Regions from separate parts of the Arthrobacter sp. Y3224198 genome, predicted to be linked through region 1. Evidence: predicted binding sites of a transcription regulator. Region 1 holds the regulator's gene; the other holds the start of a gene.
The links. Region 1 encodes Rex, which represses fermentation and respiration genes when NADH is low (regulators of the CRP and FNR family bind a similar motif). Its sites were predicted from a motif close to CTTGTGAANNNNTTCACAAG; they were not measured.
Positions count from the first base shown of each region.

Region 2: the regulator Rex is predicted to act here: its motif matches at 6,551-6,570, upstream of AC5RUF_RS01820 (queuosine precursor transporter).

Region 1 covers NZ_JBNHFG010000024.1:12,642-28,188, reverse strand. The annotation lists gene gdhA (NADP-specific glutamate dehydrogenase) at 1-511, shown strand, start outside; gene AC5RUF_RS12580 (helix-turn-helix domain-containing protein) at 688-900, shown strand; gene AC5RUF_RS12575 (30S ribosomal protein bS22) at 1,066-1,164, shown strand; gene AC5RUF_RS12570 (HAD family hydrolase) at 1,295-2,107, opposite strand; gene AC5RUF_RS12565 (glutaredoxin family protein) at 2,174-2,425, shown strand; gene AC5RUF_RS12560 (redox-sensing transcriptional repressor Rex) at 2,428-3,189, shown strand; gene AC5RUF_RS12555 (hypothetical protein) at 3,186-3,665, opposite strand; gene AC5RUF_RS12550 (hypothetical protein) at 4,792-5,469, opposite strand; gene AC5RUF_RS12545 (YceI family protein) at 5,717-6,256, opposite strand; gene AC5RUF_RS12540 (histidine phosphatase family protein) at 6,416-7,078, shown strand; gene AC5RUF_RS12535 (TlpA family protein disulfide reductase) at 7,138-7,767, shown strand; gene AC5RUF_RS12530 (cytochrome c biogenesis CcdA family protein) at 7,773-8,570, shown strand; gene resB (cytochrome c biogenesis protein ResB) at 8,647-10,407, shown strand; gene ccsB (c-type cytochrome biogenesis protein CcsB) at 10,407-11,450, shown strand; gene AC5RUF_RS12515 (PLD nuclease N-terminal domain-containing protein) at 11,568-11,942, opposite strand; gene AC5RUF_RS12510 (DUF4229 domain-containing protein) at 12,026-12,331, shown strand; gene AC5RUF_RS12505 (1,4-dihydroxy-2-naphthoate polyprenyltransferase) at 12,332-13,216, opposite strand; gene AC5RUF_RS12500 (AMP-binding protein) at 13,281-14,417, opposite strand; gene AC5RUF_RS12495 (1,4-dihydroxy-2-naphthoyl-CoA synthase) at 14,425-15,378, opposite strand; gene AC5RUF_RS12490 (nitrate reductase subunit alpha) at 15,516-15,547, shown strand, end outside.
Region 2 covers NZ_JBNHFG010000002.1:117,032-132,578, reverse strand. The annotation lists gene AC5RUF_RS01840 (Fpg/Nei family DNA glycosylase) at 1-570, shown strand, start outside; gene AC5RUF_RS01835 (S8 family peptidase) at 675-4,475, opposite strand; gene thiD (bifunctional hydroxymethylpyrimidine kinase/phosphomethylpyrimidine kinase) at 4,889-5,734, opposite strand; gene AC5RUF_RS01825 (TetR/AcrR family transcriptional regulator) at 5,854-6,507, opposite strand; gene AC5RUF_RS01820 (queuosine precursor transporter) at 6,721-7,458, shown strand; gene AC5RUF_RS01815 (hypothetical protein) at 8,181-8,393, shown strand; gene AC5RUF_RS01810 (hypothetical protein) at 8,525-8,746, shown strand; gene tgt (tRNA guanosine(34) transglycosylase Tgt) at 8,929-10,203, opposite strand; gene AC5RUF_RS01800 (FUSC family protein) at 10,583-11,611, shown strand; gene AC5RUF_RS01795 (DUF6707 family protein) at 11,633-12,502, opposite strand; gene AC5RUF_RS01790 (NUDIX hydrolase family protein) at 12,620-13,159, opposite strand; gene AC5RUF_RS01785 (YdeI/OmpD-associated family protein) at 13,288-13,914, shown strand; gene AC5RUF_RS01780 (class II glutamine amidotransferase) at 13,973-14,845, shown strand; gene AC5RUF_RS01775 (glycoside hydrolase family 76 protein) at 14,873-15,547, opposite strand, start outside.

The DNA.
Region 1 (15,547 bases):
GCTGCGGCAGATCAAGGAAACCGAGCGCGGGCGCATCTCCGAGTACGCGCAGCGCCGCGGGCACACTGTGAACTATGTGGAGGGCGGTTCCGTCTGGGACGCGGGTGCCGGCGTCGCCCTGCCCTGCGCCACGCAGAACGAACTGGACGAGGCCGACGCCCTGGCCCTGATCAAGTCCGGAGTCCGGGCGGTGGCGGAGGGCGCAAATATGCCGTGCACCCCGGCAGCCATTTCCGCGTTCCGCGATGCCGGCGTGCTCTTCGGGCCGGGCAAGGCCGCCAACGCCGGAGGAGTGGCGACTTCCGCCTTGGAAATGCAGCAGAACGCCAGCCGCGATTCCTGGTCCTTCGAGCATACGGAACGGCGGCTCACCGAGATCATGGTGAACATCCACGAGCGTTGCGCGCGCACCGCGGAGGAGTACGGGGCGCCGGGCGACTACGTGGTGGGGGCCAACATCAGCGGGTTTGTGAAGGTGGCGGACGCGATGCTGGCGCAGGGCGTCATCTAGCGGTTCGGGGTGATCGGAGGCCGTAGCGGAGAAAGAACTTCCACTATGGTTACTCCAGCCACTACAGTAGGGACAAACGGGGCCATCCGTGTGATGCACGCGATGTCTTTCAGCTCTGGTGTTCCCCAATGCCGGGCTGCGGGAGCGGCAGCTAATGAGCAAAGGAACAGGAATAAATGGCAGACGAGGGCAACTTCTCGGATGTGCGGTTTCTGACGGTGTCGGAAGTCGCCGATGTCATGCGCGTGTCCAAAATGACGGTGTACCGGCTGGTGCACTCCGGCGAGCTGCCGGCCGTGCGCTTTGGCCGGTCCTACCGGGTGCCGGAGTCCGCCGTGCAGAAGGTGCTCCGCGACGCCGTCATTGACCGGCGTTCGGACTCCGCCTGAGCAGGCCGCGCCAGCGGCCTCGGCGCTGTCATTTCCCACAGCGCCGAAGCTGTACCCTGTTAAGGAACGTTTTAATCGTCGCAAGTAACTACCGGTGTATGCCCCTTGAAGCCTTGGCTGCAGGGAGTGCACACCGGTGACTCCTAATAAGTTTGTGAGGACTCTGTGGGTTCAGTAATCAAGAAGCGCCGCAAGCGTATGGCAAAGAAGAAGCACCGCAAGCTGCTTCGCAAGACCCGCCACCAGCGCCGCAATAAGAAGTAACCACTTCTTCGCGACCGCTGTCAGCGGCCGGTGCAGTTCGCCGGTCCGCTACGGCAGAGCCCGCCAGTCCTCACGGATGGGCGGGCTCCGGTATTTAACGGGTGTGAGGTATTTACCGGGCCTGAGGCATTTACCGGGCCCGGACCCAGGAGAAGCCCCGCCACAGACCATAGGCCGCACCGGCTACGGTGGCGGACTTCAGGCCCAGGGTTGCTGCCCTGCGGCCGGAGCGGAAGTCATAGACAGGCCAGTTCCGTTCACGGGCGTGGCGGCGCAGTCGCGCGTCCGGGTTAATCGCCACTGGATGCCCCACCAGGGTCAGCAGCGGCACGTCGTTATACGAGTCGCTGTAGGCCCAGCAGTCTTCCAGCACCAGGCCCTCTTTGGCGGCCAGTGCCAGCACGCCGTCGGCCTTGGCCTGCCCATGGAGGAACTCGCCCACCAGACGACCGGTGTACAGCCCGTCGGTGACTTCACTGACCGTACCCAGCGCTCCCGTCAGGTTCAGCCGGGACGCGATCACCGAGGCGACTTCCACCGGGGTCCCGGTCACCAGCCAGACGGGCCGGCCCGATTTCATGTGCTGTTCGGTAAGGGCGCGTGTTCCGGGCCAGATCTTCGAGACAATCATCTCGTCGTAGACCTCTTCGCCTAGGGTACGCACGTCCTCGGCAGACAGTCCGGTAGCGAAGGCCAGCGCGGCATCCCGGACCGAGTGGACGTCCTTGAGGTTTTCGCCCTGGATCATAAAACGCAGCTGTTTGCGGGCGAACCCGGCTGCTTCGCGCAGGGTGAATACCTTGCGCTGGTACATCTTGCGCGCCACGTGGAACAGGCTCGCTCCACGCATCAGTGTGTTGTCGACGTCGAAGAAGGCTGCTTCGCCGGGTCTGCCCACCGCATCCGGGGTTCCGTTGGCGCGGACTGCAGTGGCTCGGGGCATGCTTTGAGTCTACGCAAATACCGGCCTCCGCGCGGAAATCCGACGCTTTGGCGCTATTTTGGACATATGAGCGAAACCGCCGGACCGGAAGTTGTCCTCCTGACCCGACCGGGCTGCCATCTGTGCGAAGACGCCAGGCTGGTGCTCAAACGCGTAACCGGGGATCTCGGTGTCCCGTGGCAGGAACAAAATGCCGAGGAATACCCCGAACTGGCCGAACGGTTTGGCGAAGAGATACCGGTTCTCTTCATTGACGGTGTGCAGCGGGACTTCTGGACCATCGATGAGGCGCGCCTCAGGCGGCTGCTGGAGGCATGATGATGCCCGAGGATGCCCGATCCACCGACGAACGGACCGCACTGGAACGGGAAACCGCCAACAGTGACCAGGCTCCGGCCGCTGCCGGGTCCGGGGGCCAGCGGCGCATCCCACCGGCGTCGCTGGCCCGGTTGACCATCTACCTTCGTGCCCTGTCCGCAATGCTGGCCGACGGGATCGAGCGGGTTTCCTCGGAGGAACTGGCGGAAGCTGCCGGGGTCAATTCCCCCAAGCTGCGCAAGGACCTGTCTTATCTGGGTTCTTACGGTACCCGGGGCGTGGGTTACGACGTTCCCTATCTGAGCGGGCAGATCTCGGCGGCCCTGGGACTGACCCTGAACTGGCGGGTGGCCATAGTCGGGGCAGGCAACCTGGGACGGGCACTGGCCGGATACCCCGGGTTCGGCAGCCGGGGGTTCGAGGTGGTTGCGTTGTTCGATGCGGACCAGATGGTGATTGGCCAGGAAGTCGGCTGGCTGAAGATCAGCCCGGTGGAATCCCTGGAAACGGTGTTGGAGAAGACACAGGCGAACATGGCCGTGCTGTCCGTCCCCGCTGAGGTGGCCCAGGACCTCTGCGACCGGCTGGTTGCTTCCGGCATCACCAGCATCCTCAGTTTTGCCCCCGTGGTGCTCCAGGCGCCGCCGCACGTCCAGATCCGCAAGGTGGACATGGCCACGGAACTGCAGATCCTTGCCTACCACGCCCAGCGTGCCCAGGTTTCGGAGATCGCCTCCGATGCGAGGGCGCGCCTGACCCGCTAGACCGGATCGGCCTGCAACGGCTGCGGCTCCCGGCGACGGAACCAGGGGGAGACCCCCTTGGTGAAGGTGATGCCCGTCCCCAGCGCGGCGAGTGCAGCGGCGGTCAGTTGGAGACCCGTACCCGCCGCGAGCGCGTAACAGAGCGCCGCCAGCACCAGTACGGCAGCGGCTATCCGCGCCCACCGGCGCCGGTCCTTAAGTGTCTCGGCGAGGAGCAGCGCCAACCCCAGGACCACCAGCGCATAGGCAATGTCTATTGCCGCCACGGCTTTTGCATAGAGGGAAGTGTCCACCCCAAACCGCCCGAGCAGGGATAACGCCGGCGGCAACGCGTCGGGCACCGGGAGCCGGGAAACAGTGACAAGGGTGCCGCCGAAGTTCATCAGCCCGGCACCGGAAATCAGGATGCAGGCCACCGCCATGGCCGGGGCAGGGTTGCCGGTCCGGCTGGGCAGTTTCGCCTGTACGGTGCGCACCGACCTCAACATCATCGCTGAGGCGGCATGTGCTCCGCCACGCACCCGCACAACCGTTCTGCGGGTGCCCGCCCGGGTCCGGAGATAAGCACTCTGCGCGCCTTGGCGGGTTGTTGCGGCTGCTGCCCGCACAGGCGCGTACGCGCTGCGGGCATATCCACGGACCCGGAGCCCGGCTGCGTGCGCACCGTTTCGGACCCGGGCGGCTCCGGCTTGGGCTTGTCGCGCGGTGGCGTGCGCTCCGTTTCGGACCCGGACTGCTCCGGCTTGGGCCTGTCGCGCGGTGGCTTGGGCTCCGGCCTGGACCCTGAGGCTGGCGGCGTGTGCTCCGTTTCGGACCCGGACTGCTCCGGCTTGGGCCTGTCGTGTGGTGGCTTGGGCTCCGGCCTGGACCCTGAGGCTGGCGGCGTGCGCACCGTTTCGGACCCGGACTGCTCCGGCTTGGGTAGCTTGAGCGCCGGCTCGGGCCTGTCGGGCAGTGGCTTGTGCCCCGGCCTGGACTCTGAGGCTGGCTGCGTGTGCTCCGTTTCGGACCCGGGTGGCTCCGGCCCGGGCCTGCCGCGCCGTCGCTTGTGCTCCGGCCTGGACTCGCAACCGGGCAGCCTGCGCCTTGGTACGGACCAGGGCGCGGCCCTCCAGCCATCCCGTCCGGGCCCAGGCATAAAAGCCCAGCCAGCCCGTACGGAGCCATTGGTATGCGCCCCCGGTGCCGGCGCGCAGCCAACCGTAGAGCCCGAGGAGCCCGCTGCGGATCCACAAGAGTGTGGCCAGCACGCCGCTGCGCAGCCAGCGGTATGCCCCATGCACGCCTTCACGGAACCAAGCTGAACCCGGCGATGGCCGGGGCGCCGGAGCCGGTGGTCCGGCTTCCGCGCCGGTTCCTGTAACGGCGGGTGACGCCGGGGAGTGCGGCTTCTGGGAATGGGGGTTGGGAAGCAGTGCGGCCATGGTCGTCCCTTCACGGCGTAACGTGCGTCCTCCGGCTGAGCGGGAATCGGCGCTTTCTGCCGGGGAAGAACACAACGCTACGCGGACCGCACCTGCCTGTGACCCCTTCGGGGCGGAACCTGCTGCGCCAACGGAAAAGTCCCGCCGGGAACCCGGCGGGACTTCCCTTTGGTCCGGCTCAGTACGGGTACAGGGGCGCCCTGCGGAAGTACGGATTGGACGGCTGAAGGTAGAGCATCACTATCCCTGCGATCCCCAGCAGGCTCGACACCAGGGAGATCAAACTCAGCGGGGAGGTGAAGTAGGCGCCCAGCATGGTGAAGATGCCAATCAGTGCGAAGGCCGCAAAAACGGTGCCCAGGATCCGGGCCCAGTTCTTCCCCCGCCGGACAAAGATCGCGACGAGCACGTAGAAACCGAAACCAATGAAGGCAATAACAATCCCGAAGCTCACCAGGAAGGAATTCACGTTGGTCGCTTCCATGCCGGAATCGGCCAGTGTCTGCTGCTCTTCGGCGGTGAGCAGTGAGGGAAGGTCAAAGGAGGTGATGATGTTGTTGATCAGGCTCAGGACACCCGCGGCCAGGATCAGCCAGGAGCCGATGACCACCTCGCGCGGTGCCGGACCCTTTGGCGGGCGCTGTCCCATGCCTCCGGGGTAGGCATACCCGGACGGCTGCGCGGCCTGGTAGCCGTACGGCCCGGAAGCGTATTGGCCGTACTGAGGTTCCGGCCGCGGGCCGCTGCCGGGCTGGCTGGAGGAGCTGCCGGGCTGGTTGGAGGATCCGTACGGGTCGGGACCGGGAGGAAGATTCGGGTCACGGCCGGGATCAGGGGTGTTTTCAGGTGTAGTCATGTCCGCCTGCCAGATGGTTGGAGTCTTGCCGGACGGACTGATCCCTCAGGGCACGAGCCGCCGGCCCCCCGCAACCAGCCTATCGCGGCAGGGCCTGCGGAGGCAGGGCCTGCCGCAAGGCAAGAGGCGGGGCACGGTCCGGGGCACGGTCCGGAAGCACGGGCGGGGTGGAGAAATGCCGGACCGGCAGAAGGCAAAAAGCAGCCCCGGACCAAACGGGCCGGGGCTGCTTGGGGGTTCTTCACCGTTACGCTGCTACGAAGGCAGCTTCAACGTTGATGGTGACCTTGTCGCCCACCAGCACGCCGCCGGTTTCCAGCGCAGCGTTCCAGGTCAGGCCGAAATCCTTGCGGCTGATGACGGTGCTGGCGGAGAAGCCGGAGCGGGTGGCGCCGAACGGATCAACGGCAACGCCGTTGAATTCGGTGTCCAGGACCACCGTGCGGGTGGTGCCCTTGATCGTCAGGTCGCCGGTCACCTTGTAGGTGGAGTCGGAGCCCTCGATGCTGGTGGCGGTGAACGTCAGTTCGGGGAACTGCTCGGCGTCGAAGAAGTCGGCGCTCTTGACGTGGCCGTCGCGGTTGGCGTCGTTGGAGTTGAAGGAGTCGGCGGCGATGACGGCGGTGGCCCGCGTGTCGGCCAGGGTCTCGCCGACCGTCAGGGTGGCTTCGACCTTGTCGAAGTTGCCGCGGACCTTGCTGATGCCAGCGTGGCGGACGGTGAAGCCGACCTCGCTGTGCGATGCGTCGAAGTTCCAGGTGCCGGTGGTGAGACCGCTGGGGATCATGGGAAAACTCCTTCTGTTAGCGTGCCGGGGGAGGGGTTCCTCCGGCATGTTCATGCATTTGCATTTAGTGTTGCACGGTTTGGTTAAAGGTTCAAGTTATTTGGGTCTGCCGATTCGGACAATTTAACGGCTGGCTCCAACTCTGCGAAACTGGGACACATGTCCCGCTCATCCATACATCTCGTCCGCCATGGTGAAGTCTTCAACCCGGACAAGGTTCTCTACGGCCGCCTTCCGGAGTTCCATCTGTCCGAGCTGGGCCGTCAGATGGCGGACCGCGTAGCCGGTCACTTTGCCGAACAGCGCAGCCAGGGTGCAAACCTGGTGCACCTGGTTGCTTCGCCGCTGACCCGCGCACAGGAGACGGCGGCACCGGTTGCAGCGGCCCTGGGACTGGAGATCACCACGGATGAGCGGATCCTGGAGGCAGAAAACCGCTTCGAGGGAATGTCCCGGATCCAGAGCAAGCTGCGCAACCCGCGCTACTGGCCCCTGCTGCGCAACCCCATGCGTCCGTCCTGGGGCGAGCCGTACGCCAAGCAGGTGGCGCGCGTCATGGCTGCCGTCGACGACGCGCGGCTGCGGGCCGTGGAACTGGGCGGGGACAATGCCGAGGCCATCCTGGTCAGCCATCAGCTGCCCATCTGGGTCACCCGGCTGGCTGCCGAAGGGCGGAAGCTCTGGCACGATCCGCGCCAGCGCGAATGCACACTCACCTCCGTGACCACCTTGGACTTCGACGGCGCCGTCCTCACCGGTGTGCGCTACGCCGAGCCCAGCGCGGACCTGCTGCCCGGGGCAGCAAATGTGCCGGGCGCATAATACAATTACTACGCGTTGTAGAAGTGGCTCCGTCCTGCCGCGATGAAAGCTGGAAATCCTTGAAGAACCGTCAGAGCCCTGCTGGGGACCTTGGTCGCCGCTCCTTCCTGCGCCTCGGCGCCGGACTTGCCCTCGGCGTCCCCATCGCTGCAACCGTTGCCGGCTGCTCCTCGGATGACCCGCTGGCCGAGCAGGCGAACGCCGGAGACAACAAGAACTACATTGCCGGCGACGGTTCCGTCACCGAATACGACCCCGCCGACCGCGGCGAGGCCGTCCAGTTCAGCGCCACCCTCTTTGACGGCACCGAAGTGAACTCCGCGGACTGGGCCGGCGACGTCGTGGTCCTCAACTTCTGGTACGCGGCCTGCGCGCCGTGCCGGAAGGAAGCCCCTGACCTGGTGGAACTGCACAACACTTTTGAACCGGACGGAGCCCGTTTCTACGGCGTGAACATCCGGGATGAAAAGGCCACCGCCGAGGCCTTCGAGCGGAACTTCAACATTCCCTACCCCAGCTTCATGGACAAGGACGGCGGAGTGCTGCTGGCCATGACCAGCTACGTCCCGCCGCAGGCCGTACCCACCACCCTCGTACTGGACCGGCAGGGCCGCGTGGCCGCCCGGATCCTCGGACTGGCTGAAAAGGGCACCCTGAAGGCCCTGATCAGTGACGCGCTGGCTGCGTAAGGGCCGTGTCCTTCGTCCCCGCTGCGGTGCTCCCTGCTGCTGAATCCACCGCTAACGCCTTTGCCGACACAGTCCTGAACGGTTCCGTGCTGCTGGCCATCCCGGTGGCCGCCCTGGCCGGACTCGTGTCCTTCCTCTCACCCTGCGTGCTTCCGTTGGTGCCGGGATACCTCGGGTACGTCACCGGACTGACCGGCGTCGACCTGCAGAAGCAGCGCCGCGGCCGGATGTTCGCGGGCATCGGCCTGTTTGTGCTGGGCTTTTCCGTCGTTTTCGTCGCCCTGGGTGCAGGCATCGGCCAACTCGGGGCCTGGCTGAAGGGGTCCGAGCAGGAATGGATCTCCCAAGTCCTGGGTGTTGTGGTGGTGCTGCTGGGCATTGTTTTTATGGGCGGGATGAGCTGGTTCCAGCGGGACCGCAAGATTGAAGCCAAGCCGCCTGCCGGGCTCTGGGGTGCGCCGGTACTGGGCATCACCTTCGGCCTGGGCTGGGCGCCGTGCATTGGCCCCACCCTTTCCGCGGTCCAGCTGCTTTCCTTCTCCGGCAGTGACGCCAGCGCAGCCAAGGGGGCACTGCTGACCTTCGTGTACTGCCTCGGACTCGGCCTGCCCTTCCTGCTCATTGCCATGGGCTTCCGCCGCGGCATGGGTGCCCTGGGCGTTTTCCGCCGCCACCGGCTGGCCCTCCAGCGTTTCGGCGGGGGCATGCTGATTGCACTCGGTGTGCTGATGATCACCGGTGTGTGGAACCTGTGGATCAACCAACTCCAAGGTTGGTTGGGTAACGTGACCCTGCCGATCTGATGTGGCCCATGACAGACAGTGAGACCCGACGAACCATGAGAACACCTTGACCCCGGAATCGGATGACGTGAAAGCACTGAAGGACCGCCCGTCCAAGACCCGCCCGCCCAAGGGCCGCCGGGACGACGTCGCGCTGCCGGCACTTGGCCTGTGGGGCACGCTGCGCTGGGCCTGGGGCCAGCTGACCAGCATGAAGACGGCACTGTTCCTCCTGCTGCTGCTCGCCGTTGCGGCCGTGCCGGGCTCCCTGTTCCCGCAGCGCCCCGCCAATCCCTCCGTGGTCACGCAGTACATCAAGGACAACCCGGGGACCGGCCCGTGGCTGGACCGCTTCCAGCTCTTCGACGTCTATTCGTCGGTCTGGTTCTCGGCGATCTACCTGCTGCTGTTCATTTCGCTGATCGGCTGCGTCATTCCCCGGGCCAAGGCACACTTCAAAGCCATGCGCTCCAAGCCGCCGCGCACCCCCAGCCGGCTGTCGCGGATGCCGGAGTACGGAACCCTGGCCATCCCGGCCGGCACGGTGACGCCGGCCGACGCTGTCCGGGACGCCGCCGCGATCCTGCGCAAGCGCGGCTACCGGGTGGACATCCGGGATGCGGACGGCGACCGGCCGTCGGTGGGAGCCGAGCGCGGCTTCGCCAAGGAACTGGGCAACCTGGTATTCCACACCTGCCTGATCGGCGTCCTTGCCTCCGTGGCGGTGGGCGGCCTGTTCGGTTACAGCGGCCAGAAGATCGTGGTGGAGGGTGAGTCCTTCGTCAACACCCTGGTCAGCTACGACACCTTCACCCCCGGCTCCAACTTCACCGAGGACCAGCTCAGCCCCTACTCGCTGACCCTGGACAAGTTCGACGTCGAGTTTGACCGTGAGTCCCAGACACACTTCGGCCAGCCGCTGGACTTCACCGCCCACATGACCGTCAAGGACGGCCCCGATGCCGAGGCGCGCCAGGAGGAGCTGAAGGTCAACGCGCCTTTGACGCTCGGCGGCACCCGGGTCTACCTGGTGGGCAACGGTTATGCGCCCATGGTGACGGTGCGCGACGGCGAGGGCAACGTGGCCTTGGAAGGGCCCGTGGTGGCCGTGCCCACCGACGGCGTATACACCTCGCTGGCCGTGATCAAGGCACCCGATGCCAAGCCGGACCAGCTCGGCTTTGTCGGCTTCTTCCTGCCCAGCGCCGCCATGGACAGCAGCGGAGTGAGCTACTCCTACGATCCGGATCCGCTGGAACCGCAGCTGAACCTGAACTCCTACTACGGTGACCTGGGCCTGGACGAGGGCGTTCCCTCCAACGTCTACGTGCTCGAAACCGAGGACCTGACGCCGCTGAACAACCGCGACCTGGACGCCGGCGGCATTGTGCTGGACGCCAACGAGACCTACGAGCTGCCCGACGGCAAGGGTTCCATCACCTTCGACGGACTCAAGCGCTACGCCGCCCTGGACGTCCACTACGACCCGGGCAAGGCCGGCGCGCTGGTGTTCTCCGTCCTGTCCCTCTCCGGCCTGGCTGCATCGCTGTTCCTGGCCCGGCGCCGGGTCTGGGTACGTGCCGGACAGCATCCGGACGGCCGCACCATGGTGGAATACGGTCTGCTGGCCCGCGGCGAGGACGCCCGTCTGACCAGCGAGTCCGCGGCGATCCGCAGCCTCCTGACCCAGAAGTGGCTGGCGCCGCGCACCGCAGGAGGACAAAATGTTGAGCGGGTCGACGCGCCCGCCGCCGCGGCAGGCGACAGCCCGGCAGAGCGCGACCCCGCCGCTCCCGCATCGAACGACCATGTTTCGAACAACCCCGCATCAAACGATGAACCAGGTAAGGACCGGTAATGGACCCCATCGATTACGACCTCGCGCGCTATAGCGAGTTGTTTATGCTGCTCGCGGCCTTCACCTACACGGTCGCCTTCCTGGCTTTCGCCTGGGACCTGGCCAAGAGCAGCAAGACCATCCAAGCGGTGGAGAACCGGCTTGAGCAGAAGCAGGCCGTACGCCAGAGTGTTCCTGCCGGTGCCGCGGGGGCGGACCTGGACAAGGGCATTGCCCGGGACTGGGATGCGGAAAGCAGCCGGGAGGCGCAGACCGCCGACGCCGGGATGGGTTACTCCGGGCCGCGCCGCAACGCCGCACGCGTGGGCGTTGCCCTGACCGTGCTGGCCGCCGCCATCCACGCCGCCGGCGTCATCAGCCGCGGTATGGCCGCACACCGTGTGCCGTGGGGCAACATGTACGAATTCTGCACCACCGGCGCCCTGGTGGTGGCCGTGGTCTTCCTGCTGGTGCTGACCCGGCGCGACCTGCGCTTCCTGGGCACGTTCGTCCTTGGGCTGGTCCTGGTGATGATGATGGCAGCGACCATCGGATTCCCCACCCCGGTGGCACATCTGGTGCCCGCCCTGCAGAGCTACTGGCTGATCATCCACGTGTCCGTGGCCGTGCTTGCTTCAGCGTTGTTCACGCTGACCTTCGCCATGTCCGTCCTGCAGCTGCTCCAGTCCGACCGCGAGTCCCGTATCCGTGCAGGCCGGCCCGAACGCCTGCGCTTCATGCACATTGTGCCCTCGGCGCAGAGCCTGGAGAACCTGTCCTATCGCATCAATGCGGTCGCCTTCGTGCTGTGGACCTTCACGCTGATGGCCGGCGCCATCTGGGCCGAGCAGGCCTGGGGCCGGTACTGGGGCTGGGACACCAAGGAAGTCTGGACCTTCGTGATCTGGGTGGTCTACGCCGGTTATCTCCATGCCCGCGCCACCCGCGGCTGGACCGGGACCCGCGCAGCGTGGCTTTCGATTGTGGGTTACCTGTGCGTGATCTTCAACTTCGGCATCGTGAACGTGTTCTTCTCCGGACTGCACAGCTACTCCGGCCTGTAGGCCCTACCGGTCCAACCCAAAAGACCCGCCCCGGATTCTTCAGGGGCGGGTCTTTTGCTGTCTGGACTGTGTTTTGTTGGACTGTGCAGGCTGGGAGCGTCTGGCCGGGCGGGAGCGTCAGGCGCCGGGCAGCCCGTCGTCGTTCTGCTTTCCGCGGCCCTCTTCGCGTGCCCGGAGTTCGGCTTCGCGGCGCTTGAGCTCGGCTTCCTTCTGCGCCTGGCGCCGGCGGACCTCGAGGTTCCGCAGGAACTCCGGGTCGTCGTCGGGCGCTGCGGGACGACGGCGGGGCTCACTGGGACCGGCGCCGCCCGTGGGGCGGCCGAACAGGAACCAGAGCAGCGCACCCAGGACCGGGATCAGGATGATGGTGAACAGCCAGGAAACCTTGGAGATACTGCGCACCTCGTCGGCCCGGGACATGATGCAGTCGATAACGGCGTAAATGATCACGGCAGCGACAACGATGACGCCGAACAGTACGAGACGAGGCATACCAACAGTGTAGTTGAGGGGCGGCCGGCGGGTGTCAGGGAACGGAAGGAACCGGCCGGGCATCCACCGCCTAGAATGGAGGCGTGGCTTTCTGGAAATTTACCGCTCTCCGCCTTGGTTTGGTGGCCGTTTTCTTTGTGATCAGCTTGTGGCTTGGCCTGGGCATTGTGCTTTCGGCGCTTGTGGCCGCAGTGCTGGCCTGGTGCGTGACCTATCTCTTCGCCCGCAACATGCGCGATGAGGCTGCCCGTACGGTGCAGCGGCGCTTCACCGAGGAGCGGGCGCCCAAGCGCAACCGTTCCGAGCTCGACGACGCCGCGGCCGAAGACGGCATCGCGGCGGACACCGCCCAGCCGGAAGCGGACGCAGACCGCCGGCGGGACGCCTAGCTAGCCGAGCAGGCGGGTGATCACCAGGCCGGCGCCGTACAGCACGCTGAAGCCCAGGTTGATCAGTCCGGTGTGCTTGAGCACCGGGACCAGGCTGCCGCGCTTCTTGCCGGTGAGCATCAGCCAGGCCGGCAGGATGCAGGCCGGCAGCAGCAGCAGCACCAGCAGGACCCACGGATAGCTGCCGGCAATAAACAGCGGCAGCAGCAGCGCCAGGGCCAGCATCATTACGTAGCTGATCCGGGCCGGACCGTCGCCCAGGCGGACGGCCAGCGTGCGCTTGCCCGCTTCGCGGTCCGTGGGGATGTCGCGGACGTTGTTGGCCATCAGCAGGGCCATGGCGATGAGTCCGGTGCTGATGGCGCCGAGGACCGCTGCGGTGTTGATTTCCAGGGCCTGCGTGTACGTGGTGCCCAACGTGGCGACCAGCCCGAAGAAGACAAAGACAAACACGTCGCCCAGGCCCAGGTAGCCGTAGGGGTTCTTGCCTCCGGTGTAGCCCCAGGCGGCGGCGACACAGCCCACGCCCACCAGGATCAGCGGCCAGGTTCCGGCGAGGACCACCAGGACAACCCCGGCCAGCATGGCGGCGCCGAAGCAGGCGAACGCCGCGTACTTGACCTGCTTGGGTGTCGCCAGCCGCGATCCGGTCAGCCGCAGCGGCCCCACCCGGTTGTCGTCGGTGCCCCGGATGCCGTCCGAGTAGTCGTTGGCGTAGTTCACGCCGACCTGGAGCAGCACGGCAATCAGCGCGGCCAGGACGGCGCGGGCGGGGGAGAAGCTTCCCAGGTCATAGGCGGCGGCGGAACCGATAATCACCGGCGCCACTGCCATCGGCAGCGTCCGGGGCCGGGCGCCTTCCATCCATTGGGCGGCTGTAGCCACAGTGTCAGTCCTTAGTTCGGTGAAGAGTTGTGCAACTGTTTCGGGTGTTCAGACGGCAAAGCGGTCAGTGCCGTGCGGCGGCCAGCAGCCGCAGCAGGGTCATCCGGTCCGCTTTGCCGTTGGGCAGCAGGGGAAGGGATTCCAGCAGCAGGACCACCTTCGGAACCGCCGCGGGGCCCAGCGTGGAGCGGACGGCGGTACGCACCAGTTCCGGGTCCACGCTGCCGACGACGGCGGCTCCCACCCGGGAGCCCCATTCGGCGTCGTCCAGGCCCAGGACAAAAGCCTGCTCCACGCCGGCCACGGTTTCCACGGCCTCGGCCACGGCCTGCGCGGACACCTTGATGCCGCCGCTGACAATCACGTCATCCAACCGCCCCGAGACGCTGACCCGGCCCTCGCCGTCCACCGTTCCGGTGTCATCGGTGCGGAACCAGCGGCGTCCGGAGTTGAAGCGGAACCGGTCGCGGGTCAGCTCCGGGCGTCCCATGTAGCCGTCGGCCAGCACGTCCCCGGCAATCCAGAGGCGGCCCTCGTCCCGGATCACGTCGACGCCGGGCAGCGGCAAGCCGTTGTAGACGCAGCCGCCGCAGGTTTCGCTCATGCCGTACGTGGTCACCACGTTGAGTCCGAGGCCTCGGGCCTTTTCCAGCAGGGGAGCGCCGGCAGGTGCCCCGCCGAGCAGGATGGCGTTGAACCGCCGCAGCACGCGCAGCGTCTGAGGTTCCGGGTCCTGCAGCAATCGGTGCAGCTGCGTGGGAACCAGCGAGGTGAAGCGGTTGCGGTCCGTCATCTCGGTGGCCGCAGCGGTGAAGGCATCCGCGCTGAACGGGACGGACAGATCCATAAACACCGGCTGCGTGCCGGCGTAAAGGGAGCGCACCAGGACCTGGATGCCGGCAATGTAGTTCACCGGAAGGGCGGCCAGCCACTGGCCGTCGGCTTCCAGCGCCACTGCCGTGGCCAGCGAGGACGCGGCAAGGGCATCGGTGCTGAGCATGGTCTGCTTGGGTGTGCCGGTGGACCCGGAGGTGCTGATCACCAGGGCAATGTCGTCATTGGGCAGTTCGCCCTCGAACTTCTGGTTCGGGTCCGTGTGAGGCGCGACGGCGGGACCTTCCCCGGCCAGCGCGTCGGCCAGCGGGGCGAGCAGCATGCCGGCGTCGAAACCGGGTTTCGTCAGGACTGGGAGCAGTTCCAAGGACGTCCTAGAAGTAGTAGGGGAACGAGGACCAGTCCGGGTCGCGTTTGGCCAGGAACGCTTCCTTGCCTTCCACCGCCTCGTCGGTCATGTAGGCCAGGCGCGTGGCTTCGCCGGCAAAGACCTGCTGCCCGGCCAGGCCGTCGTCGGCCAGATTGAAGGCGAACTTGAGCATCCGGATGGCCTGCGGGGACTGCCGGGCAATGTCCGCAGCGTATTCCAAGGCCACCTTTTCCAGGTTTTCGTGGTCCACGGCTTCGTTGACGGCGCCCATTGCCACCATGTCCTCCGCGGAGTACTCCCGGGCCAGGAAGAAGATTTCGCGGGCCTTTTTCTGGCCGATCTGCCGGGCCAGCAGCGCCGACCCGTAACCGGCGTCGAAGCTGCCCACGGTAGCGTCCGTCTGTTTGAACTTTCCATGCTGCCGGGAAGCGATGGTGAGGTCGGAGACCACGTGCAGGCTGTGCCCGCCGCCGGCTGCCCAGCCGTTCACCACGGCAATAACCACCTTGGGCATGGTGCGCATCAGGCGCTGGACTTCCAGGATGTGCAGGCGGCCGGCACGGGCCGGATCAATGGTTTCCTTTGTTTCGCCCTCTGCGTACCGGTAGCCGTCGCGCCCGCGGATGCGCTGGTCGCCGCCGGAGCAGAACGAATGGCCGCCGTCCTTGGGGGAGGGGCCGTTGCCGGTGAGCAGCACGGTGGCGACGTCGGGGGTCATGCGGGCGTGGTCCATGGCCCGGTAAAGCTCGTCCACGGTGCCCGGACGGAACGCATTGCGCACCTCGGGCCGGTTGAACGCAATCCGCACGGTGGGCAGGTCGCGCAGGACGGCGCCCTCGGCGTCGCGTTCCACCTGCCGGTGGTACGTCATGTCCTGCAGGTCCTCGAACCCGGAGACAAGACGCCACTGCCGCGGGTCGAAAATATCGGACACCTGTGCTGGAAGTTCTGTGCTCACAAACCGAGTTTATCGCCCGGCGCGGTTCCCGCCGGACACCGCGCTGGGGGTCCCGGACCCGGCGGGAATCGGCCGATAGGCAGAAGAACAGGCGTGACCTCTGTCCGTAAGCGCCCGAAAGCCCCAAGCTTGTACCTATGGCTGGCTCCGTTTCGGGGATTGATGGCCC
Region 2 (15,547 bases), on a different contig from region 1:
GCGGCTACCGGCGACGACGGCGGGAAGGAACCCGGCTTCGATCTGACCGAGGCCGGGACCAAGAAGTCCCTGGCCGTGTATCTGGTGCGCAGCCTGGACGAGGTGCCGGGGTTGGCCCGGCTGGGTCCGGAAGCGCTCGACGTCGGCTTCGACGCCTTTTCGGACCTGCTGGCCGCCCATCACGGCCAGATCAAGGGCCTGCTCCGGGACCAGTCGGTGATCGCGGGGATCGGCAATGCGTACAGTGACGAAATCCTGCACGCGGCACGGCTGTCACCGTTTGCCAATGCGGCCAAGCTGGACGCGGACCAGGCCGGGCAGCTGTTCGTGGCCATGCGCACCACCCTGGAAGCCGCCATTGAGGGTGCCTCCGGACGGCCGGCGTCGGAACTCAAGGACTCCAAGCGGCAGGCACTGCAGGTCCATGCCCGGACCGGGCAACCGTGCCCGGTGTGCGGGGACACCGTCAGGGAAGTCTCGTTTGCCGATTCCTCCCTGCAGTACTGCCCCACCTGCCAGACCGGCGGCAAAATCCTGGCGGACCGCCGGATGTCCCGGTTGGATAAGTAGAGCCGCAAAAGCAGCAGCGGACCCCGGCGTGTGCCGGAGTCCGCTGCTGTCTGGCCAGGGGTTTTATCCCGGCTCGGAGTTACCTCCGCACCGGGATTACGGGCTTAGCTGCGGCCACCTCCGTGACCGCCGCCGTGGCCGTGGCCACCCTTGCACTTCTGGCCTTCGAACTTGGCCTTGTAGCTGGCCTTTTCAGCCTTGCCCTTGCCGGTGAACGTGTAGTTCGCCGTGACTTCGCCGCCCTTGATGGAGGACTGCTTGGTCTTGATGCTCACCGACTTGCTCTTGCCCGGGGACAGGTTGTTGACCGTGACGGTGCCGTAGTTGGACTTCACCACCACGTTCGCCTGCCGGGTACCGGTGTTCTTCACCGTGACGGCAATCTCCGCACCCGACCCCGAGCACTTGCTGACCGCGCTGACCGGATTGGCCGGCGTGGGCTTGGGCGTGGGGGTCGGCTTGGGTGTCGCCGTCGGCTTCGGCGTTGCCGTGGGGGTCGGCTTGGGTGTCGCCGTCGGCTTCGGCGTTGCCGTCTGGGTGGGAGTCGGCGTCGGCGTTGCCTTGGCCGGAACCTTGATCGGCAGTACTTCCGCACGCCCGCCGTCGCCGTTGGTGCCGCTCAGGTCACCCGTCGCGTTGTGCAGGTGCAGGAACAGTGCCTTGGCGTCGGTGGTGCCGGCGCTGCGGGTCACATCGATCTTGGCACCATCGATATCCGCGAACACCGCACTCGGGGCTGCACCGGTGAAGGACAGCGCCGGGTTGGCGGCATCAAACGGAATGTACTCCGTGGTGTCCACCGGAATGCTCTCGCCCAGCTCATTCACGTTGTACGGGCTCCACGTGGTGACCCGGTACTTGAACGGCGCCGAAGCGGCGTTCACATCCAGGCCCAGGGCCGAGGCCCGCACCGGGAGGGTCACCGCATTGGTGTCGAACGTGTTGGAGTCCGTGTTGCCCTGCAGGCCGTTGGCTCCGGTCTGGAACACCATGGTGGCCGTGCCGTCCGCATTCAGCCGGTAGGTCGAGACGAGGACCAGGTCCACGTCATCGGTCCGGCTGGTGAACGTCACGAAGTCGGGAACCGAGTCACCGTTGGTGTCGATCTCCACGTCGATTTCGTACGCGGACCCGAGGTAGGGCCAGTTGTCCCAGGTGCTGACACCGAAGTTGACCAGTGAGGACGCCAGGTCCCCGCCGGCAGCCTTCACGCCCGGGACGGTGGAGGAAGCACCCACGGACTGCAGGTCCAGGGCGTTCATGGAATCCATCTTCACGGAGTCCAGCTTCGGGCTCTGCGCACCGAGGACCAGCGGCGAGACCAGGGACAGGTAGCGCGAGGCGCCCGTGCCCTGGTTGAGGTCGCGCCCCTGCAGGGTGACCGTGCTCTTGAGGGCCTCGGAGTCGGCGAAGGCGATTTCCTTGCCTGCGCTCATGTCCGACGTCGGCTTCGGCGCGGAGTAGACCGGAACCCGCAGTGTGGGCGTGCCGGCGGCCGCGAACTGCACCCGCCCGGACACATCCGCCAGGAACTGCCGGTTCATGCCCAGCTGCACGCTGTCAGCGGCCGGATCCATGGTCTTGGCCAGGGCGGCCGGATCGGAGATGCTCAGCGTGACATCCACGGTGGCTTTGCCGTTGGCCGGCACGTTCACCGAGGGGGTGGTGCTGATGACGACGCCGGGCATGGTGGATGCCTGCAGGTAGCTGACCTGGTAGGAAACGGGGCGGTCGGCCCGGTTCTCCACCGTGACCTGCTTGGTCTGCACCAGGGCTTCCTTGCCGAGCTCCAGCACACCGAAGTTCACGCTGGTCAGCGCCGGGTCCTCCGTCGCGTAGGCCAGTGCCTTGGTGCTGACCGCATCCAGGGCATCCACCCGGCCCGAGCCGACCCGGTTCGGGGCCTGGACGGCTCCGTTGGCGGTCAGCAGGTCATGGGTGGCGGTGTTCATGATGGCGGTCTTGACCTGGTAGGGATTCAGGTCCGTGGCCGCGTACACCAGGGCGGCGATACCGGCCACGTGCGGGGTGGCCATGGAAGTGCCGCTGCTGACGGACGCACCGTCGCCCGACCCCACCGACACCGAGCCGATGGACGAGCCGGGAGCAGCGACGTCGGGCTTCACCACGCCGTTGGAGCCGTGCACGCCGCGGGAGGAGAAGGAGCTGACGGTGTCGCCGGCCCCGGAGGGACCGGAGGTGGTGGCCTGGTAGGCCGGGGACAGGCGCAGCGTGAGGGTACCGGCGACGGCGGCCGGACGCAGCCGGTCCGAGGACTCGGCGTTCAGCTGGATACCGGGGATGGTGGCGTTGCCGCCGATGCCGGCGTCAAAGACCGAGCGCGGGGAATCCAGCACAACACCGGTGGCGCCGGCGTTCTGGGCGTTGTTGAACCGGACGCCGGACCCGCAGGGGAAGGCACCGTTCTCTTCCCACTGGATCCAGACCCACTTGCCGGTCAGGGAGCCTGCCGGGAACGGGTTGCAGCCGAAGGCGTTGTCCGCCGGGGCAGCCACCACGGTACCGGTGAGCTGGGCTTCCGTCACCGCCGGGTTGGAGTAGTTGAAGTTGGAGGAGTACTGCCCGGCTGCCGTTCCGGCCAGTTCGGCCGGGGCGAGGACATCGGCCCGGTCCAGGGTGACCTGGGAACCGATGCTGCTGGCCACCGTCAGCGCCGACTTGGCGTTGCCGGGGGAGCCGCCGACGTCGTACACGTCTCCGGCGTTGCCGGAGGCGACCACCGAGAGGATGCCCTGCTCGGTGAGCTTGTTGACAATGTCGTTCTCGGGATCGTCGTACGGGGCGTAGTCCGAGCCGAGTGACATGTTCACAACCTGCGCACGGTCGGAGAAGTCGCCGTCGCCGTTCGGGTCGAGGACGAAGTCCAGGGCCTGGCCCACCACCTCGGAGGAACCGGAGCAGCCGAAGACGCGGATGCCCACCAGGGACGCTTCGGGGGCGGAACCGGGACCGATGCGCATGGAGTTGACTTGTTCCGCGGTCAGGGTGGAGTAATTGCCGCGGAACGTGGTGCCGTCATTGTTCGTGCCGTAGCCGGCTGCGGTACCCGCGACGTGGCTGCCGTGCCCGCCGCAGTCCAGCGGGTTGAGGTCCGGACGCGGAACCGGCTGGTAGGTGGGGGAGTTGGGGTCGGCGTTGTAGTCGTCGCCCACCAGGTCATAGCCGCCGATGAACTTGGTGGAGTCGATCAGGCCGCTGTCGGCGGCGGGAATGGTGGGGGAGGCCTGCGCTGCGGCGTAGGCCTCAACCGTCCCGGGGCCGCCGAAGTCGCTGTGGGTGTAGTCGATGCCGGTGTCCAGAACGGCAATAGTGATGCCCTTGCCGGTCTGCTGGCGCTCCACCCAGGTGTTCAACGCGCGGGTATCGATGTCGGCGCCCTTGTTATCCACGGACTTCGGCACGATCTTGGTGATCCGCGCGACGTCCGCGCGGCCCGCGAGGTCGCGGATGGCCTGGGCGTCGCCCACAATGGCCGTGCCGGGGAGGGTGTTGGTGGTGGTGTAGAGGGTACTGGCGGCAGCCTCTGCCGCTACGGATTCGGCCTGGCTGGTGATGTTGCTGCGGATCTCTTCCACCAGCGGCTTGTTCACCACCGGCTCGGCTTTGCCTTCCTTGACCTCTTCCGGCTGCGTCTGCTCAAAGGCACCCTCGCCGGTGAACTGGACGTAGACGGAAACCTGTCCGGAGGCATCCCGCAGGCTGGGAGATACCTTCTGGGCCTGGAACTCTTCGACGGATATGCCCTGGGCACGGCCGTCGCTGTTGGTGGGATCTTCCGGGACCCCGGTGGCCTGGGCCGGCAGGCCCAGGGACGCCGTGAGTGCGAGCCCGGCAAATGCGGCAGTGAGTACCGCGCCGGGTTTGTGATGGATGGACAATCTCATTGCGCTCCTTGAACGTTCCACCGAGCGCTACCGGGCACGTCCAAGAGACTTTTGCACCGGCTGCTGACGCACTGCGGCAGGTTTTCCGTTGTGCCCCCAACCCCCGTCAGGAGTGTCAGCATGCACGTAACGGCCCCCAAACCAAGCAGCCGTAGGGGTCACAATAGAGGAGCAATCCGGTGGTGCAAAGGTTGGTGCCGCACACAGCGAATTATTTGTTTGGCTCTTGTTTTTTCACGGTTCAGGCAGTAGTTTTCGGCACCTGCAGACTAAAAACATAAACAAAAGGAGCCGCCCGTCGCCGGGGGCTCCTTTTTGTTTTTGGTATGGGAGTTTGCTGTTGGGAACCAGGGGTTTCCGGGCTGCCGCACCCGACTGCAGAGCCGACTACGAAGCCGGACTGCAGGGCCGGGCTACAGCGCCGGACCCTGCCCCGCGTTGCCCTGCCACAGGGCGTCGAACGGAGCGTTCGAGGAGACCCGGTTCCGGATGCCTTCGGTCACGAAGGCCTTGGCGGTCCTGGCAGCCTCCAGGGGGGTGGCACCCTTGGCCAGCTCGGCGGTGATGGCGGCGGCCAGGGTGCAGCCGGCACCGCTGACGGCCACGTTGCCCACCTTGGGGGCGCGCAGGACTTCCATGGTCTCGCCGTCGTAGAACACGTCGACGGCGTCGTCGCCTTCCATCCGCACGCCGCCCTTGGCCAGCACCACGGCTCCGCTGGCCTCGTGGATGCGGCGGGCCGCTTCCTTCAGGTCCTCCACGCTCTCGATGGAGTCCAAGCCGGAGAGGGACAGGGATTCAAAGTGGTTGGGGGTCACGAAGGTGGCCAGGGGCAGAATCTGGGCCTTGAGCGCCTGATCGGTGTCCAAGGCGGCTCCGGGTTCCTGGCCCTTGCAGATCAGCACCGGATCCAGCACCAGGTTCTTCCAGTCCTGGGCCTGCAGCGCCTTGGCCACGACGTCGATGGTGGCCGGGGTGCCGAGCATGCCGATCTTGACGGTATCCAGGTCATACGCCGTAGTGATTGCTTCGAGCTGGTCGGCAATAACCTGCGCATCCACCGGAACGAAGCGGTGGTTCCAGGAATCCTTGGGGTCGAAGGACACGATGCAGGTCAGTGCCGTGATGCCGTAGACGCCCAGTTCCTGGAAGGTCTTCAGGTCAGCCTGGGCGCCGGCGCCGCCGGTGGCTTCGGAACCGGCGATGGTCAGCGTTACGGCCGGAGCGGCAGCCGCAGAAGAGTGTGTGTTAGCAGACATGGCTCCATCTTCCACCCAAACCGGCAAACGCGGCCACCCGGCCCGGATGCCCGCCGGCGCTGCCCACCGGCGCCGCGCCGTCGTCGTGCGCCCGGCGCCTCTGTTTCCGCCCCGGCGAGCTACCCGTCCCGCCGGATCCCGCGCAGCAGGTGCACCACGTCCTCCACGATGTTCCGGACCACGGGAAGCCGCGAAAGGATGACCAGCTTGGCCACCAGCGGCGCCAGGTTGGCGGCGAGCCGGTGGGACCGGCGCTGCCCGGGGGACCGGTCATAGACCCAGAACAACGTGATGCCCATGTACATCAGCCAAAGCAGCTCGGACAGGTCGTCGCGGATGGCCAGCGGCGGCTGCGGCCTGGCGCTGGTGACGGCCTGCCGGAACATGGCAATCGATTTTCCGCGTCCGACGGCGGCGTGGGCACGGCGGTTGGGAGCCATGGCATCGCGCAGGAAATGCATGCCGAAGGCGTGGTACGGGGCCATGGTGTCCAGGCCGGAGGACAGGATGACCTTGAGGTTTTCGCCGAGGTTGTGGCCCTCGCGGATCAGCGGCAGCGCCATTGAACGGTGCTCGTCCTGCAGGGACGAGTAGAGCTCGTGGATGAGGTCATCCTTGGAACGGAAGTAGTAGTAGGCGTTGCCCACGGACACGCCTGCCTCCAACGCGATGGCGCGCATGGTGGTCTTTTCATAGCCCTGGACGGAGAACAGGCGAAGTGCCGTATCGATGAGGAGCCGGCGCGTCTGTTCGCTCTTGACGGTGACGGCCAATGATGCTCCCTTATGCAGTATTTCCAGCGATCAGTAGACCACAGTTTTGAACATGTTCAAAACAGGCCGGAAGGGGTCGGATTCCGCGGCAGGCCGGGACCGGGGCCGGGGCATGGCAGAATGGATGCGGTCCTACGGGACCGCCCGGGGCAGCGGGCACAGTGCTAATACAGCCGGCGAGAGCCAGGCGAACCACTACCGGAACGGAATGCCATGGATGTACAGCCACGGGCAGCTGCGAAAACCGCTGCAACGTACGCCTCCCGCGGGAGCTCCCACTATGACCTGATCCTGACGCTGATGTGCGTGGTCATCGTCATCTCCAACATCGGCGCCACCAAGGGAGTGCAGTTCGCCCTTCCCGGCGGCTGGGAGATCGTCACCGACGGCGGATTCTTCCTCTTCCCGCTCGCCTACATCCTCGGCGACGTGGTCAGCGAGGTCTACGGTTTCAAGGCCGCCCGGCGGGCCATCTTCACCGGCTTTGCGATGGCGCTGCTGGCCGTGGTCAGCTTTGCCATCATCATTGCCCTGCCCGGGTTCACCGACGACTACGGGCTCGAGAAGCAGGCCGCGCTGGAGACGGCGCTCGGGCCGGTGTGGCAGATTGTCGGCGCCAGCCTGATGGGCTTCCTGGCGGGCCAGCTGCTGAACTCGCTGGTGCTGGTGCGGATGAAGGAGCGCTTCCGGGAAAAGGCCCTGGCGGGCCGGCTGATGGCCTCCACCGGCGTGGGGGAGTTCGCCGACACCCTGATTTTCTGTGCCATTGCCGCTCCCGTCATCGGCATTACCGACGCCGGCGGGTTCTTCAATTACGTGCTGTTCGGGTTCCTCTACAAGACGCTGATCGAGTACCTGTTTGTGCCCGTGACCGCCGTGGTAATCCGGTTGATCAAGAAGCGCGAGCCCACCTATGCGGAGCCCGCACTGGAGCCGACGCCGGCGGGATAGATTGCGCGGCCAGGTTGGCGCGGCAGGTTGGCCGGGGAATCGAGAAGGCACGATTTACCGGCGGGGGAATCGAGAGGGCACGATTTACCGGTGGGGGAATCGAGAGGGCACGATTTACCGGTGGGGGAATCGAGAGGGCACGATTTACCGGTGGGGGAATCGAGAGGGCACGATTTACCGGTTTCCGGGCGAAAAACGGTAATTCGTGCCTTCTCGTTCCGGTGGCCGGCCCGTCCGGCTCAACGGTCGGTCCCGGTTGGCTGTTCTGCTGCCGCCGGGGTGCGGCCCGGGCTTTCTAGCGGACATCTGCTGCCGCCGGGCGGGGGCGGGGCTTCCGAGCGTGGCATCTGCTGCCACTTTGTCCAATCGCTCCCGTTTTGGGTTTTTGCTGCCACATAAAGGTGGCAGCAGCAGCGCAAACTGGTAGCAGTTTCCCGATCCGACCGGGTTTAGCCCGCCCCCTCCATCCGGACCCATCCGCCCCGTCCGGGCCCCGCCAGCCAGCCCCGCCCCTCCATCCGGACCCATCCGCCCCGCCCGGGCCCCGCCAGCCGGCCCCGCCTCCGTCCGGACCCATTTCGGACCGCTTCCGGCCCCGCTACGGGGCGATCGGTGCCGTGATGCCCAGCGAAACCGGGGGAAATCTTCCGCTGGTTGTGCAAGGGTAGGGGGATACGCGTTTCACTTGCTACTCACACCCTGAATCCGGCAGGAGACAAGACATGAGCAGAGAAGATCCGGTCCCCAACGCGGGAGCGAAGGCAGTAGACGAGAACCTGGCGGGAAGCCGCGACGAGTTCAACGATGAAGTCACCCAGGCGATGATTGAGGATATGCAGCAGGACGACAGCCCCGGTGACAGCGAGCGGGACTCCCAAGCCGCCCTTGAGGTGGATGAGGAAACGCCGGCGACGCCGGGCAAGGCCTCGTCCTGAAACGCAGCCCTCGGGGCTTCGTCAGCCCGATAAGTCCGCGAGGAATCCCGGGCAAGGACCGCCAATAAGCAGCGGGATTTCCCCCAGCAGCCCGTAATCCACAGCAAGATCCTTGATTCCAGGAGGACAGCATGGCCGGAGACAAAGACTTCGAACACAACGAAACGCAGGCTGAGGAACAGCTGCAGATAGTGGATCCGCCCGCTCCGGGCGAAGACGGCCAGAAAAACGGCCAGCAGCAGGCCGGCGGCGCGCCCACCGGCGGGCCGGAGGACCCGAGCGCCGCGGACCAGAACCCCACCGGCGAAGCGGACGAGCAGGAAAACGAGCCGCTCCCGCGCACTTGGAACTAGACGGACCCGAACGACGCGGACCTGAAACCAGGCGCACCCTGGAACCAGAAACCTGGAACTAGGCAGACCTGAAACCAGGCGAAACCTGAAACCAGAAACCAAGCGCACCTGAAGCCCGGGAACGAAACAGGCAGCTCGCCGGCGGGAACCGCTGCCGGCGGGCTGCCTGTTCCAGTTAAGGGCTACTGCCCGCTGTAGTACTTCCCCAGCACCTCGGCCTTGAAGTCGAAGAAGGAGCCGTCTTCGATGGACAGGCGGGCGTCGTCCACGAGTTTCACGGTGAACCGCTCGTTGTGGATGGAGATCAGCGTATGGCTGACCATCTCGTTGGCCTTGAACAGGTGCTGGATGTAAGCCCGCGTGTAGTTGGTGCAGGTGTAGCAGTCGCAGCCGTCCACCAGCGGCCCGAAGTCCTTCTTGTACTTCGCATTGGAAAGGTTCTTGCGTCCGTACGGGGTGTAGAACGCAGAATTGCGGGCCACCCGGGTGGGGGAGACGCAGTCGAACGTGTCGGCGCCGTTCTCGATGGCGGTAAAGATGTCATCGGGCTCGGAAATGCCCAGCAGGTGCCGGGGCTTGTTCTCCGGAAGTTCCTCGGTGCACCAGCGGACAATGGTGCCGAGGTTTTCCTTCTCGAACGCCCCGCCCAGTCCGAACCCGTCAAAGTCCATGGCACCCAGATCGCGCGCTGCCTTGCGCCGCAGATCCTCGTACTGGGCGCCCTGCAGCACGCCAAACAGTGCCTGGTAGGGCTTGCCTACCCGTTCTTCGGTGAGCCGGTTGTGCTCGGCAAGGCACCGCAGGGCCCACAGGCGGGTGCGTTCCAGCGACATTTCCTGGTAGCCGCGGGAGTTCATCAGCGTGGTCAGCTCGTCAAAGGCGAACATGATGTCCGCACCGATCTTGTGTTGGACCTGCATCGAAATCTCCGGGCTGAACCGGTGCTTGTCGCCGTTCAGGTGCGACTTGAACCAGACGCCGTCGTCATCAATGTGCGCCAGGCGCTCCTTGCCGGGCGCGACGTCGTCGTCCGCTCCCGTGGCATGCGTGGTGCCGTCGGCATTCATGTTGATGACCTTCTTGAACCCGGCGCCCAGGCTCATGACCTGGAACCCGCCGGAATCGGTGAAGGTGGGGCCGGACCAGTTCATGAACTTCCCCAGGCCGCCGGCCTCGTCCAGGATGTCCGGGCCCGGCTGGAGGTACAGGTGGTAGGCGTTGGCCAGGACGGCCTGCGCGCCCAGATCGGCGACGGACTCGGGCAGCACGGCCTTGACCGTGGCCTTGGTGCCCACAGCAATAAAGGCCGGCGTCTTGATTTCCCCGTGCGGCGTGGAGATGGTGCCGGTGCGGCCCTGGAAGCCTCCTCCGTTCGCCTCTACGCGGGCTTCGGCCGCTGCCGGGGCGGTTTCGCGCAGGCGCTTACCGAGGGTGAAGGAGAAGGCTGAAGAAGACACCCTTCCATTTTGCCTTACCCCGGGTAACGCACGCGCGCCGGGGCGGGTACGACGGCGGGACACGGCGATGCCGGAGGGGCGCCGGACAGGCATCGGGGCGGGTACGACGCCGGGACGCCGCGACGCCGGACAGGCGCCAGGGCGGGCACGAAGACGCGACGGTGCCGGGAGGTGCGCCCCGGACGACGCCGCCGCTACCGGGGAAGGCGGCGTGCCGGTGGGAGGTTCCCCACATTTATTCAGGCCGCCGCACCTCCGGCGATACGTTGGATAGGCGGATTTCTGCATCCGGAAGTCAACCCCGGGCAACAGCCGCACCACCACTCCCGATGCCCCGGTACGAAAGGCTGTGCCTGCCCCCTTGACCCATTTGCGAGAGATGTTTCGGATCGCCCCGGCCCACAACGACCACCACGTGGCCATCCGGTGTGCCATCGGCATAGGTTTGCCGCTCTTGCTGGTACTGGCGCTGGGGCGGATCGACCTGGCCATCTTCGCGTCATTCGGGGCGTTCACCGGGATCTATGGCCGCAACGAACCGCACCGCCAGCGGCTGGGCCACCAGGCCCGCGCCGGGGCACTGATGCTGGCGGTCATCCTGGCGGCGGCGCTGTCTGCACGGCTGGACCTGGACGCGTGGGGCACGGTCATTGGCACAACCGTGGTAGCCGCGCTGGGCACCGTCGTCACCGGGTTCTGGCGGCTCCGGCCCGCGGGCTCGCTGTTCCACATCTTCGCGTTTGCAGCCATCTCCTCGGTGCCGAACCAGCCGCCGGTCTGGCAGGGCATGCTCGTCGCCGTCCTGACCGTGGCTTTTTCGATCCTGCTGGGCCAGTCCGGAATGCTGGCCCGCCGGTACCGGACGGACTGGAGCCGGCCGGTCCGCCCCCGGTTTTCGGCTGCGCAGCGCCGGTTCATCTACATTGACGGGTTGCTGTACGGCATAGCCGCCGCACTGGCCGGGTCCATCGCCACCCTGCTGGGGATCGGCCACAACTACTGGGCCATGGTGGCCGCCACCGTCCCTTTGATCGGCCAGACCGTACGGCACCGGGTGCACCGCGGTCTGCAGCGCATCCTGGGCACTTTTGCCGGCCTGGTCCTGACCGCCCTGATCCTCTTCCCCGGCCTGGAGCCGTGGCAGATGGTGCTGGTGATTGCCGCCTGCCAGTTCGGCGCGGAAATGCTGATCGCCCGCCAATATGCCCTGGCCCAGGCTGTGGTCACCCCGCTGGCCCTGGTCAGTACGGAACTGGCTCACCCCAGCAACCCGGTGCAGCTGCTCACGGACCGGGGGCTGGAGACACTGATCGGCGCCGCGGTCGGCATGGCAGTGGTGGTTGCGGTGCATCTGCGGCAGAAGCACCTGGAAACAAAACAGCAGCGCCACAACCCTGCGGCAGGTTAGCGGCAGCAGCAGTAACGGAGCTCAGTCCTGGCGAACGGCGATCAGCTCGGTGCGGATCCGGCGCTCCAGCTCGGCGTCGGCCAGTGTCTGCGAGCCGCCGTGCGCCCGCAGGTACAACAGGGCGTTCAGGCGCAGGACGCGCCATTCCCGTTCTTCGGACTCGTTTCCCGCCTCGGCGGCACGGTGGATTTCCCGGTCATAGAGGTTGGGTTCGTTCAGCTGGCGCTGCAGCAGCTCGGCTGCCAGCTTGGCCTTCAACGGGTCCGTTTCGGACGCATCGGCCGCACGCACCGCCTGGCTGTAGGCGGCGGCACTGTCCTCGTCGCCGTTTTCGTGGGTGATGTGGGCGGCCAGGGCCAGAGCGCCCTGGATCCAGTTCCATCGGCCGAAATTGCCGTCGAAAGGCAGGCCGGTGATGACGTTGCAGACCTTCAGGGCGTTCGCGGCATCGCCCAGGTCCACAAACAGCAGGTAGGCCAGGTCCCGGACGTCCTGGAGGTTGCTGCCGGACTTGACGTTCAGTCCGCGCTCCAGCCGGGCCGCGATGTCCTGGACGGCAGCGTTGCCGGGATGGGCCGCGGCCGCTTCGGAGATAATCTCCGCCGCGTTGTCCTCTTCGGAGGGCACCTGACGGACGGCGTCGGACGGGTCTCCCTCCGGAGCCGGGGCCTGCACCCGGACGGACGAACCGTGGGCCAGCCGCAACGACTGTCCGTCTTCGAGCTTGACGATCACCAGTGCCGGCGTGCCGAAATCGTCGTCCTCCACGCTGGTTCCCGCCACGGGAGCCAGCGGTGCTGCGCCGCCGTCGGCCGGGACAAGCCTCTGGCCCGGTGCTAGCAGTTCCGCATTGACCCGGAACGCATACGTTTCCGGCAGGCTCTCAGACATGGCGATTCCTTCGTGGTTGGACCTCGGCTCCCCAGACCTTCCATTATATAAAGCTCAGGTAACGCCGCCCCGGTAGTTCCGCCGGGGCGGCGCCGTGAGCCGTCGCACGCTGGCCGGTCAGCGTCCCCAGCCGGCCGAGGCCAGGGCCTGGCGCAGCAGATCGCCGCGGCCGCCGGAGAACTCGGCGTAGATGGCCGGGCTGAGGGCTTCCTCGGGGGTCAGCCAGGACAGTTCCAGCGCGTCCTGGCGCGGATCGCACTCACCGGTGACCGGAATCAGGTAGGCCAGCGCGACGGCGTGCTGGCGCTCGTCCGTGAGCCCGCTCTGGGACGGGGAGGGGAAGTACTCGGCTACGGCAAACGGCACGAGCGTGGGCGGCAGCTGAGGCAACGCCATGGGACCGAGGTCCTTTTCCAGATGGCGCAGCAGGGCGCCGCGGATGGTTTCGCGGTACATCACCCGCCCGGAAACGAAGGAACGCACCATCCGGCCTTCCGGGGTGGCCTGCAGCAGCAGTCCCACCTCCGTCACGTAGCCCAGCGGATCGCATCGCACCGGAACGGCCTCGACGTAAACCATGGGCAGGCGCTGCCGGGCTTCGTAGAGGTCTTCCTCGGAAAGCCAGCCTGGATACGGGTCAGGAGTACGAACGTTCATAGGAGTGTTCTACCGCAAAGGCACCGGAGGAGTCATACGGCACGCTGCGCTTCGGCCATCGGCTGAACCGGAACCCAAACGCCGTAGGGGCTCTTTTGGTCCGCCGGCAGCAACCCTAGGCTTGATTCATGACACGGGAGCTCCCGGAGCTCCTCCTGCCGGATGCCGGGGCCTGGCGGGAGTGGCTGGAGCACAATTACGCCCGATCAACCGGTGTGCGGCTGGTGCTGGGCCGCAAGGGCGGCGCGGTGACAAAGCTGAACTATCGGCTGGCCCTCGACGAGGCCCTCTGCTTCGGCTGGATTGACGCCCAGGCGGACAAGCGGGATGAGGAAAGCTATCTCCAGCGGTTTCAGCCGCGCGGGCCGCGCAGCATCTGGTCCCTTCGCAACGTTGGGCACATCAACCGGCTGGAAGCCGAAGGCCGGATGCATCCGGCGGGCCGCGACGCCGTGCTGAGCGCCAAGGTGGATGGCCGTTGGGACGCCGCGTACGCCGGATCGGCGACGGCGGAGATCCCGGCCGATCTGGCGGCGGCCATCGCGGCGGTGCCCGAGGCGCAGCGGATGTTCGATGTGCTGACCGCCCAGAACCGTTTTGCCCTGTACTTCCGGCTGCAAAACCTCAAGACGGCCGAGGCGCGCAAGCGCCGGATCAACGCTTTTGTGGAGATGCTCAGCGAGCACCGCAGCCCGTACCCGCAGAAACGCGCACCCCTACCCTTGCCCGGGGCGGACGCGCCGGGGGACGCTTAGGAGCACCGCGGGGCCCCTGCCGGTCCGGCGGTTCCGTTCATCCCACCAGGAGGTCCACATGTGCCGGCTGTTCGGTATGCACGCGGGAACGGACCCGGTCCGGGCCACCTTCTGGCTCCTCACGGCGCCGGACAGCCTGGCCCGGCAGAGCCGCAAGGAGGCAGACGGGTTCGGCATCGGCACCTATGCCCGGGACGGCATACCCGTGCTGGACAAGGCACCCATCGCGGCCTATGAAGACGTCCAATACGCCCAGGCCGCCCGGGACTTGGAAAGCACCACGTTCATTGCCCACGTGCGGTACGCCAGCACGGGCGGGGATACCGCCGTTAACACCCATCCGTTTGAACAGGACGGACGCCTGCTGGCCCACAACGGTGTGGTGGAGGACCTGGATAAGCTCGAAGACCGGCTGCGGCAGCTGGACGTGTATGACCTGGTGAAGGGCGAAACGGACAGCGAACGGGTCTTCGCCCTGATCACCGGCCTGGCCCGGACCAACGGCGGGGACATCACGGCCGCCATCGGCACGGCGCTGACCTGGGTGGCCGAGAACCTGCGGCTGTACGCGGTGAACATCATCCTCACCACCGCCACCGACCTGTGGGCGGTCCGGTATCCCGACACCCACCCGCTGTACGTGCTGCAGACAACCGGCGCCGAAACCCAGGCCGAAAAACGCACCAACCGGATCAGCGTGCACAGCGAACAGATACGGCAGGAACAGCGCCCCGGCGTGCTGGTGGGCACCGAAAAAATGGACGACGACCCCAACTGGCGGCTGCTCGACGCCGGCGAGCTGCTGCATGTGGACAGGAACCTGCACATGGAGCGCCTGTTCCCGCTGCCGGACCACCCGCAGCACCTGATCACGCTGGCGGACCTGGATGCGCAGGCGGCGGCCTCGCAGCACCCGGAGAAGGTCGCCTGAAAGCGGCTTCGCCGCCGGGGTGCTTCGCTAACCGTCCAGTCCCGCCCGCCTGACGCGGGCCGACGCTTCAAGGATCATCCAGGCCTGCAGCTGGGTGGAAAGTTCGACGGCGGTCCCGCCCGGATACGTTGCGGCGGCCGGTTCCGGCGGACGGGACGAAAACAGCACCCAGTCCGCCCGCTTCCCGCGCCCCTCCCACAGGGCCTGCGCGGTGGCGTCCACCAGGCCGGCAGCCGTGCGGCGGGACGGCTCGGGCAGCGCCGGGGACACCGCAGCCTGCGCCAGGTACCGGGCCAGAATTCCCGTGAACAACCCGCCGTCCCCGGTGCCGTGCGTCTGCAGCACCTGCGGCGTCCCGCCGTCGTGCGTCAGGTGCCGGGCCACGGCACTGATCAGATCCGCCGCCCGGGCCAGGTTCGCGTTGCCGCCCAGCTCCAGCAGCGCTCCCAGCACCGGTCCCTGGTTGTAGGTAAACACCCGCGATTCCAGCTGCGGACGGCCGCGGACCACCTTCACCCCGTCCAGGTACAGGCCGGTTTCCGGATCCATCAAGGTGGCGTTCAACCAGTCCACCAGTGCCTGTGCCCGGTCCCGCGAGCCCGTGCGGACAAAATGCAGGGCAGCCGGGGCGGTTGCCGGGGTGTTCTTGAAATTCCGGTCCCGGTTCCAGTAGATGCCGCCGCCCAGCTCGGGCGTGTTCGC